One region of the Mesorhizobium sp. CA7 genome, then DNA from elsewhere that is predicted to be linked to it. Evidence: riboswitches for the same ligand, from Rfam matches in the RefSeq annotation. Region 1 holds a riboswitch; each other region holds the start of a gene.
What was found. Region 1 has a riboswitch for cobalamin ahead of bluB (5,6-dimethylbenzimidazole synthase). Riboswitches for the same ligand answer to the same signal wherever they lie in the genome.

Region 1 (3,269 bases):
GGAACGACCATCAGCTCGATCTGGTCGCAGGCGAAGGCATCGCCGGGTTCGGGATCGTTTCCCGGAAAGAAGCTCATGTCGGATCCTCAGGCGAAACGCAGCGCCGACCTGGCCTTCGCCTTGGCAGCTTCTTCCTCGCGGTTGCGCGGTTCCTGATTGGTTTCGAGCGAATCGATCAATTCGCGCGCGACAGCCGCGATCGCCTCGACGGCATGGTAGAAGGCATGCTCGTTGCGCTTGGACGGCTTGGTCGAGCCGCTAAGCTTGCGCACGAATTGCAGCGCTGCGTCATGCACTTCGTCATTGGTCGCCGGCGGCTCGAAATTGGCCAAGGTCTTGATGTTGCGGCACATGGCTTGAACTCCTTACCTGCTTTCTCTGCCCTTACCCGGTCTGAGATCATCCGCTGAGGTGTTGAGATTCAGGTCAGGCCGAGCCGAAAATGGTGGTTTCCGAGAACCGGAGCGGAGCGTACTTGAAGTACGTGAGCACCGGAAGCGCAGGAAGTTGCCATTTGCAGGCCGGCCTCACCTGAATATCAACACCTCAGTCGGCGTCCAGCGGTTCAGTTCCCACCGGCTTGCCGTCGCGCGACAGCCTGATCTTCTCGACCTTGTCCTCGGCCGCTTTCAGCAGCCGGTCGCAATGCGCCTTCAGCGCCTCGCCGCGCTCATAGATCTTGATCGACTGGTCGAGCGGGACGTCGCCGCGCTCAAGATCATCGACGATCTTCTCCAACGCGTCGAGCGCCTGTTCGAAGCTCATCGCCTTGACGTCCTCATTGCCTTCCAATGCCATACTCTATCCCTTCATCAGCCGCCCGACATGGGCGGCGACTGAAAATGCCAGTCCCTGCAGATCGTAGCCGCCTTCCAACAGGCTGACGAGCCTGTTGGAGCTATGGCGCCCGGCGCGCTCCATCAACTGGCCGGTCGCCCAATCGAAATCGTCCTCGGTCAGGTTGATCTCGGCCAACGGGTCGCGATGGTGCGCATCGAAGCCCGCGGAAATGATGATCAGGTCTGGCGCGAACGCGTCGATCGAGGGCAGCACGCGCGACAGGAAGGCGTCGCGGAAGAGATCGCTCCCCGTCTGCGGCGCCAGCGGCGCGTTGACGATGTTGCCGGCGCCGGTCTCGTTCTTCGCGCCGGTGCCCGGGTAAAGCGGCATCTGGTGCGTCGAGCAATAGAGCACCGATGGGTCGTCCCAGAAGATGTCCTGCGTGCCATTGCCGTGATGAACGTCCCAGTCGACGATGGCGACACGCTCGGCCTGGTGCTTCTTCTGCGCGTAACGGGCGGCGATCGCCGCCGTGTTGAACAGGCAAAAGCCCATCGCCGTAGTCTTTTCGGCATGATGGCCGGGCGGACGGGCGGCGACGAAGACGTTTGCCGCACGGCCCTCGAAGACGTCGTCTACCGCCGCGTTGGCACCGCCGATCGCGGTGATCACGGCCTGCCAGCTTTTCGGGCTGGCGCTGGTGTCGGCGTCGATCGACACGATCCCGCTCTCAGGGATCGCCCCGCGCACGCGCTCGACGAAATCCTCCGGGTGCGCATAGAAGATCGTTTTCTCGTCGCCTTCCGGCGCCTTGACGCGGTCGAGCGCCGAAAACGCCTCGTCGTCGAGCACGCGCTCGATGGCACGCAGGCGGTCGGGCCGCTCGGGATGGCCGGGCGGCGTGAGGTGTTCGAGGAAGATCGGGTGCGTATAGAGACGGGTGGCCATGGCGCCTAATCTAGGGACCTGGCGGCCGAATGACCATGTTTGGCAGGCCGAATGGCTGGGGAAATCGCGTCTTGCCGTGTCGCTAACGCCATTGGCGCGGCCCAAGCTTCGCTGTAAGGTCGCATCGCTGCCAGGTGCCCGCGACGCGGGAGAATCGGGAACACGGTTGAACTCCGTGGCGTGCCCAACACTGTAAGGGGGACCGCGCCGGCAAACGCCACTGTCGAAGACGGGAAGGCGCCGGATGCGGGACGATCCCGAGCCAGAAGACCGGCCCGGCAGACATGGTTTTCCGCTTGGTCAGGCGGCGGACTGCTTGTCGCAAGGGGAAAAGCGATGACGGCAGCAGCGATCGCCGCGAGCGGCGACGACTTTGACCAATTGGCGCGCGACGCGGTCTACCGGGCCATGTTCACCAGGCGCGACGTGCGCAGCCATTTCGTCCACGACGATCTCGATGACAATGTGCTGGCGCGGCTCATCACCGCCGCGCATCACGCCCCGTCGGTCGGCTATATGCAGCCGTGGAATTTCATCGTCATCCGCGACGCCGAGCGGCGCAGACAAGTGCGCGACCTGTTCCTCGCCGCGCGCGAGCAGGAGCTGCCGGCGATCGAAGCGGAGCGGCAGGCGCTCTACAGGAAACTGAAGCTCGAAGGCATCTGCGAAAGCGCGCTCAACCTGTGCATCACCTGCGACCGGCAGCGGTCGAAGGACTCGCCGCTCGGACGTTGGCACAATCCGGAGATGGATCTCTACAGCACCGTCTGCGCGGTGCAGAATTTCTGGCTGGCGGCACGGGCCGAAGGTGTCGGCGTCGGCTGGGTAAGCATCATCGAGACCGAGGCACTGAAGCGGCTTCTCGCGATCCCGGAGCATGTCACGCCGATCGCCTATCTGTGCGTCGGCCGCGTCTCGGCCTTCGCGCCGAAGCCGGACCTCGAGGCGCATGGCTGGGGCAAGCGCCTGCCGCTGCCCGAACTGGTCATGAGCGAGACGTTTCGCGGCGCCGGCGAGGCGCCGCTTAAATCGGCAATCGCAAAGCTCGGCAGCGCATCAAAGCCGTGATCAGGCGGCCCTCGGCGTATCCCAGCGCGAGCCGCCGCCGAAAGAGCCCAGCGCCTTGTCGCGCAGTTCCCTGAATTTGGACGAGGTCTCGGCGAGCCGGCGGTCCCATTCGGGATTGGGCGCCTGGCCTTCGATGGCTTCGAAATAGACCTGCATCAGCGAGGCGATGGCGAAGGGCTCGATGAAGGCTGCCTTGAAGGCCCAGGCGAAGACGATGGCCAGCACGAAGGCCCAGCCGGCAAGCTGGCCCGGCATGACCCACAGAATGGCGGCCGCGGGCGCCAGCATCAACAGGAAGATGACGAAGGACACGCCCCACATGATCGCCGCCAACCAGACGGCGTTCTTGACCATGTGCCTGCCGTTCTGCGCGTAGAGCACGACGCCTTGCCTTGCCGTCTCGAAAGGCGAGCTCGAATTGATGCGGATGTTGTAGCCGAGGATGATCTCGTCGACATAGGTCAGCGACAGGC
Region 2 (3,269 bases), on a different contig from region 1:
CCCGGTCGATGAAAATGGCTATGGATGACAAAGCGGACAATCCGGGCGTGGCGGTGTTTCCGCCGCTGCTCTTTCTCGTGGCGCTGATCGCGATGCTGGCGCTGCGCTATGTCTGGCCGCTGGCGATCGGCGGCCGCCCGCTGACCATCGTGCTCGGCATAGTGCTGGCAGCACTGGCGGTTGCGATCATCGCCTGGGGACGCTCGACGATGTTGCGCGGCGGCACCAATGTGAACCCGACGCTGCCGACCACCGCGATCATCACCGGCGGCCCGTTCGGCTTCACCCGCAACCCGCTCTATGTCGGCTTGATGGGACTGCTTCTCGGAATCGGGCTGCTCTTTGACAGCTGGTGGGCCGTCATCGCGACCATCGCGAGCTTCCCCGTCCTGCATTACGGCGTGGTGCTGCGCGAGGAGGCCTATCTGGAACGCAAGTTCGGCGAACCCTACCGCGCCTACAGGGCGAGCGTGCGCCGCTATTTTTGAGCATCAGTCCTTTGGCGCGTTGCTGTAGAGCGCCACGCCGACGCGGTCGTTGCGCCGCCACCGCACCAAAGCGCGATAGGCCGTATCGTCGGCCGGGACCTCGAGCAGAAAGCGGTCCGGAATCTCCACATCGGCACCGACGCGCAATTCCGCGCCCTGCTCGTGCTGATTTCTGACCGAGCAGCCGATCCTGACGCCGGCGGCGATGATCGTGGCTTCCTTGAGCACGAATTCGCGCGCATGAAGACGGCGTTCGATCTCGGGAAAATTGGCCATATCCGGCGGGCTCCTCAGGCAAGGTCCTCCTTGCCATGGGGCAGCACGATAGCAGCGAGGCGTTTCCGTTCCGTTAGCGATCACTGAAACAGTGGTGTGCCGGCTTGATATGCCGGCCGGGTTCACGGATGGAGCGTTCACGCCCGGGCGTTCAGCCGGCGACAGTGACGCCGCTCGCGCGCAGCACCCAGCGGCGGCCGTCGCTGCGGAACTCGGTGAGCGACAGCGGCTCGATGTCGATCTTCCAGACCGAGGAAAGCGGTGCGCCGAGCACATGAGTGATGGCGGCGCGGATCGGCACAGCATGCGTCACCGTGACGATGTGACCGCCCTCGCCGGCCAGCCGCTCCATCAGCGCAGCAGCCCGCCGGGCGACGTCGGCGAGCGATTCACCACCATGGGGCGCCGCGTCTGCGTCGGCGAACCAGGCCGCCATGCCTTCCGGATCCTCGGCCTGCACCTCCTCGAAACTTTTGCCGGCCCAGCGTGCGAAATCCTGCTCGGCAAGCAGCGGCTCGATCGCCGCGTCAAGGCCGAGCGCCTCGGCCGTCCGCCGCGCGGCCAGCGCCGGGCTTGTCCAGACACGGTCGGCCCGACGCAGCGAAGCGGCCAGCGCGTCCGCGCGATCGAGGGCGCGCGGCTCCGGCGGCTCGTCGTTCGGAAAGCGGCCCTTGCGCATCCCGGGCGTCGCTCCGCTTGCGATCATCGTCAGGCGGACAAGCATGAAAAACTCCGTGGCCCAGCGAAAAACAGGCCTCACGAAGCCGTGCCGCCATTACATGTCGTTGACAGGCGAACGAAGTACTGACAAGTGTCTTAATGCTATACGGGATTGGAAGCCGGTGCGAGTCCGGCACGGTCGCGCCACTGTGATCGGCACCAGCCGAAAGTCAGGCCTTATTCCGCAGCACTCGATCAACGGGACGCAGTATCCCAAGGGAGGTCAATATGTCCGACACCACCTTCGCCCCCAGCTACGGCCCGGTTGCGATTCCGGTCCGCGAGCTTCTGCCCTGGGCCATCCTCGGCGGGCTGCTTTTGATGCTGGCGATCTATTTCGTCGGCGCGGAAGAAGGCGCGACCTCGCTGATCCGCGGCACCTATTTGCACGAGTTCGTGCATGACGGCCGCCACCTGCTCGGCTTCCCCTGCCACTAAAGCGGTTCAGCATCGCTGAACCCCTTTCGATTCTGATCCAACGCAATTCCGGACGGAAAACCGCTGCGCACTTTTCCTGGAATTGCTAGGTTGGCTTAACGCAATTCCGGACGGAAAACCGCTACGCACTTTTCCTGGAATTGCTTGGAGGGATTAGTGACATGGTTGGAAAACTTTTGCTGCGCGGCATGCTTGTCGGGCTGGTCGCCGGGATTCTGGCGTTCGCCTTCGCCCGCGTCTATGGCGAGCCGCAGGTCGACAAGGCGATCGCCTTCGAGGAACAGCAGGCCCAGGCCGCCGGCGGGGCGCCGGAGCCCGAGATGGTCAGCCGCACCACGCAAGCCGGCATTGGCCTGGCAACCGGCGTGCTGATCTATGGCGCCGCGCTTGGCGGGCTGTTCTCGCTGGTCTTCGCCTACGCCTATGGCCGGCTGGGCTCGCTCGGACCGCGCGGCACCTCGGCGCTGATCGCGGCACTCGGCTTCCTGGCTGTGATCGTGGTCCCCGGCCTCAAATACCCGGCCAGCCCGCCGGCGGTGGGCAACGCCGAGACCATCGGCTACCGCACCGAGTTGTTCTTCATCATGATCGTCGTCTCGATCGCGGCTATGGTAGCGGCGGTCGGCCTGGCGCAGCGGCTGTGGAACCGACTCGGCGCCTGGAACGCCTCGATCGTAGCGGGTCTCGCCTTCCTCGTCGTCTTCGCTTTGGTGAAGGCGGCGCTGCCCGACATCAACGAGGTGCCGGAGAACTTCTCGGCGACCGTGCTGTGGCAATTCCGCGTCGCCTCGCTCGGCATCCAGCTGGTGCTGTGGACCGTCGTCGGGCTCGGCTTCGGCGCGGTTGCCGAACGCGTGGTCGCGGTGCGCGACCAGCGCAGCCCGGCACGCCGCTACGCCTGAAATCCGATGCGTTGGCCGCCACGGTTCTGCGCCCTGGCGGCCAAAGCGGCTCAACGGTCGGTACGACCGCAGAGCCACTTTGGTCTTTCGTTTTCTCGCAATTCCGGACGGAAAACCGCCGCACACTTTTCGTGGAATTGCTCGGTTGCGGCGCTGCTCGCATTTCTGGCCGCCACATCCGCGCAAGCGCATGGCGGATCCTCGGCCCCGCCCCCTCCCGGCATCCAGATCCCCAGCCTGACCCACGGCCAGATGGCCGTCATCGCGCGCTATCGCGGCGAGATCCTCGACCTCGCCCAGCGCCAGACCGCGACCGACCCGACCTTCCGGCGGCTCTACAATCACGGCAATCTGCAATTCACCTATTGCCTCTGGGGCTTGATGCCGGGCAGCCTCGGCGACGAGGAAAGCCCGTTCAACGAATGCAGCCACGCCTATCTCGCCG
Region 3 (3,269 bases), on a different contig from region 1:
TTTCGCGAACCGGCCTTCTGCAGATCGATTCCGTGAGCGCGGTGGTGCGCGCGCATTACATGCCGCTCTATTCGCGCCTCGGCCCCTACCCGCTTACGCTGCTCGACAATGCCGCAGTCACCCGCAAGCGCGCCGTGTTCGAATACTGGGCGCATGAGGCGTCGTTCCTGCCCGTCGAGACCTACCCTTTGATGCGCTGGCGCATGGAGCGCGCCGAGCAGGGCGACGAGATGTATCTCGGCCTGGCGAAATGGGGCCGTGAGCGCAAGGAAATGATCGATGAGATATATAGAGAGGTCGCCGATCGCGGTCCGATCGCCGCCTCCGATATCGAAGGCCACAAGGGCAATGGCGGCTGGTGGGGCTGGAGCGAGGCCAAGCACGCTTTCGAATGGCTGTTCTGGGCCGGGCGCATCACCACCGCCTACCGCCGCGGCTTTGAACGCTATTACGACCTGCCCGAGCGCGTTTTGCCGCAGGCGGTCCTCGACCTGCCCGTACCCTCGGTCGAGGACGCGCATCGCGAATTGCTGCGCATTTCCGCCCGCGCCCATGGCATCGCCACCTATGGCGACCTTCGCGACTATTTTCGTCTCGCGCCGGGCGACACGAAGGATCGTATCGAGGACCTGGTCGAAGCCGGCGAATTGCTGCCGGTGAAGGTCGAAGGTTGGGACAAGACCGCCTATCTCCACAAGGACGCCCGTTTCCCGCGCCGGATAGAAGCGCGCGCCCTGCTCGCCCCCTTCGATCCCGTCGTCTTCGAACGCACCAGGACGGAGAAACTCTTCGATTTCCACTACCGCATCGAGATCTACACGCCGGCGGAAAAGCGCCAATATGGCTATTATGTGCTGCCTTTCCTGCTCGGCGACCGCATCGTCGCCCGCGTCGACCTGAGGGCCGACCGCCCAGCCAGCGTGCTGCGCGTCCATGCCGCCTATGCCGAAGCCGAGGCCCCCGCCGAAACGGCCGCACAGCTCTTCGACGAGTTGAAGCAGATGCAAGGCTGGCTTGGCCTGGAGGCGATCGAGGTGACGCCGGCCGGCGACCTCGGGCCGGCGCTGGCCGACATCGCGGTGTCGTAGCTGCGCGTTGACAGGGAGAGTGAACAAAAATAGAACATCCCAACTGTGGTTAGGATCGGTTGCGATGGTTTTCAGGCGCTCGATATGTCTGGTCTTGGCCTACCTGACCTTAGCGTCGCCATCATATGCGACAGGTGCTTACCGAGAGGAATGGGTAGAGGTCACGCGTCCAGTCATTTTCTGTGGCGGCCACATTGCACCCGGTATGCAGCCAAAAGAAGTGACGGCGCTTCTTCTGCGGTGGTTGGAGTTTGGAACGATCGACAAGCAGATCGCAGGCGCCTGTGGCTTATTGCCGGTAGGGCAGCGCTATATAATAGTTCATGAGCCGAAGTTCGACGCCAATCGCTTCGTCTTGATGTGGGAACCGGTTTGCCAGCACGGCTGTTCGTTAAGTATGGCGCCCGTGGCCTCACCGCCTCGCAAACTTGTGGGTCCATACCTCAAACCCATAAAGCCGCCAAAAGGCTGGTACTAAGCCAGTCGTTGACTCCAGCCCCCTGAACCCTCTAAATCCTGACCCAGACGGTCTTCTCCCGGCAAAGGGAGGAGCCAAGAGGGAATGCGGTGCGGGCCGAAAGCCCAAATCCGCGGCTGTCCCCGCAACTGTAAGCGACGAGCCTCTGCCGAAAACCACTGGGATGTTCCCGGGAAGGCGGCATTCAGGGTGACGACCCGCGAGCCAGGAGACCTGCCGTCTGAGACTTTAAGTATCCGAATGCCCGGCGGGTTTTCCGGGCAAGGAGCATGGTTTTGGATCGCAACGGCAGTTTCCCGGCAAACAGCGCGGACATTCCGTCCGAGCCCGATGCTTTGGCTGGCGCCACCGTCATCGTCTGCTCATCCTGCCGCGACGAGACCGGGTCGGATGCGCATCCGCGCGCCGGCGCGCTGCTTGCCGAAGACACGCGTCGGGCTGCTTGCGGCGAAAAGATCGACATCCGTACCGTCGAATGCCTCGGCAACTGCAAGCGCCGGCTAAGCGCCGCGCTGCTGCGCGACGGCTGCTGGAGCTACGTCTTCGGCGATCTGAACACGACCAGCGGCGCCGATCTCGTCGCCGGCGCAAAGCTCTTCGCCACCTCGACCGATGGCCTCATCCCCTGGCGCGGCCGGCCCGATTCTCTCAAGCGCGGCCTGGTTGCCCGCATCCCTCCCCTCGACATGCTGAAGGACCGACCATGAACGCATCCGTTTCCCGTGTTCCCTGCACCGTCGTCACCGGCTTCCTCGGCGCCGGCAAGACCACGTTGATCCGCAACCTGATCGAGAACGCCAAGGGCAAGCGGCTGGCGATCATCGTCAACGAGTTCGGCGATGTCGGCATCGACGGCGAGATCCTGAAAGGCTGCGGCATCGACTCTTGTCCGGAAGAAAACATTGTTGAGCTCGCCAATGGCTGCATCTGCTGCACCGTCGCCGACGATTTCGTGCCGGCGCTCGACCAGATCCTGTCGCTCAACCCCAAGGTCGACCACATCCTGATCGAAACCTCCGGTCTCGCTCTGCCGAAGCCCTTGGTGCAAGCCTTCCAATGGCCGACCGTGAAGAGCCGCGTCACCGTCGACGGCGTCGTCGCCGTGGTCGACGGCCCCGCTCTGGCCGACGGCCGCGTCGCTTCCGACATGGACGCGCTGCAGGCGCAGCGTGCGGCGGACGATTCCCTCGACCATGACGATCCGGTCGAGGAGGTATTCGAGGACCAGATCGCCTGCGCCGACCTGATCATCCTGTCGAAGAGCGACCTGATGGATGCGGCGGGCTCCGCCCGTGCCAACGCCGTCATCGGCGAGCATGTCGCGCGTGCGGTCAAGGTCGTGCCGACGTCGCAGGGCAAGGTCGATCCCTCGGTGCTGCTCGGCCTTGGTCTTGCGGTGGAGGACGACATCGAGAACCGCAAGACCCATCACGACGACGAGCTCGATCACGAGCACGACGATTTTGATTCCTTCGTCCTCGACATCCCGTCGATCGCCAATCCCGACGAGCTGGCCAAGCGCGTCGCCCTTGCCGCCGAGCAGGAAAATGTGCTGCGCGTCAAAGGTTTCGTCGAGGTCGGCGGCAAGCCGATGCGGCTCCTGCTGCAGGCTGTCGGCCCGCGCGTCAACCACTATTACGACCGCGCCTGGACGGCCGAGGACGACCGCCGCTCGCGGCTCGTCGTCATCGGCCTCAAGGGGC

Region 2: it holds a riboswitch for cobalamin, as region 1 does, so the genes downstream of both, LB552_RS22790 (CbtB domain-containing protein) here and bluB (5,6-dimethylbenzimidazole synthase) in region 1, are expected to answer to the same signal.
Region 3: it holds a riboswitch for cobalamin, as region 1 does, so the genes downstream of both, LB552_RS03725 (DUF1636 family protein) here and bluB (5,6-dimethylbenzimidazole synthase) in region 1, are expected to answer to the same signal.

Annotation. Positions count from the first base shown of each region.
Region 1 covers NZ_JAIUHH010000004.1:149,006-152,274, forward strand. Annotated here, with positions in the region: gene LB552_RS10780 (pirin family protein) at 1-77, opposite strand, end outside; gene LB552_RS10785 (DUF2277 domain-containing protein) at 87-353, opposite strand; gene LB552_RS10790 (exodeoxyribonuclease VII small subunit) at 547-798, opposite strand; gene LB552_RS10795 (histone deacetylase family protein) at 802-1,728, opposite strand; cobalamin riboswitch at 1,844-2,022, shown strand; gene bluB (5,6-dimethylbenzimidazole synthase) at 2,065-2,796, shown strand; gene LB552_RS10805 (hypothetical protein) at 2,797-3,269, opposite strand, start outside.
Region 2 covers NZ_JAIUHH010000016.1:11,517-14,785, forward strand. Annotated here, with positions in the region: gene LB552_RS22775 (methyltransferase family protein) at 21-488, shown strand; gene LB552_RS22780 (PilZ domain-containing protein) at 492-764, opposite strand; gene LB552_RS22785 (histidine phosphatase family protein) at 916-1,488, opposite strand; adenosylcobalamin (AdoCbl) riboswitch at 1,572-1,721, shown strand; gene LB552_RS22790 (CbtB domain-containing protein) at 1,713-1,922, shown strand; gene LB552_RS22795 (CbtA family protein) at 2,084-2,824, shown strand; gene LB552_RS22800 (hypothetical protein) at 3,077-3,269, shown strand, end outside.
Region 3 covers NZ_JAIUHH010000001.1:772,412-775,680, forward strand. Annotated here, with positions in the region: gene LB552_RS03720 (winged helix-turn-helix domain-containing protein) at 1-1,088, shown strand, start outside; cobalamin riboswitch at 1,598-1,802, shown strand; gene LB552_RS03725 (DUF1636 family protein) at 1,842-2,273, shown strand; gene cobW (cobalamin biosynthesis protein CobW) at 2,270-3,269, shown strand, end outside.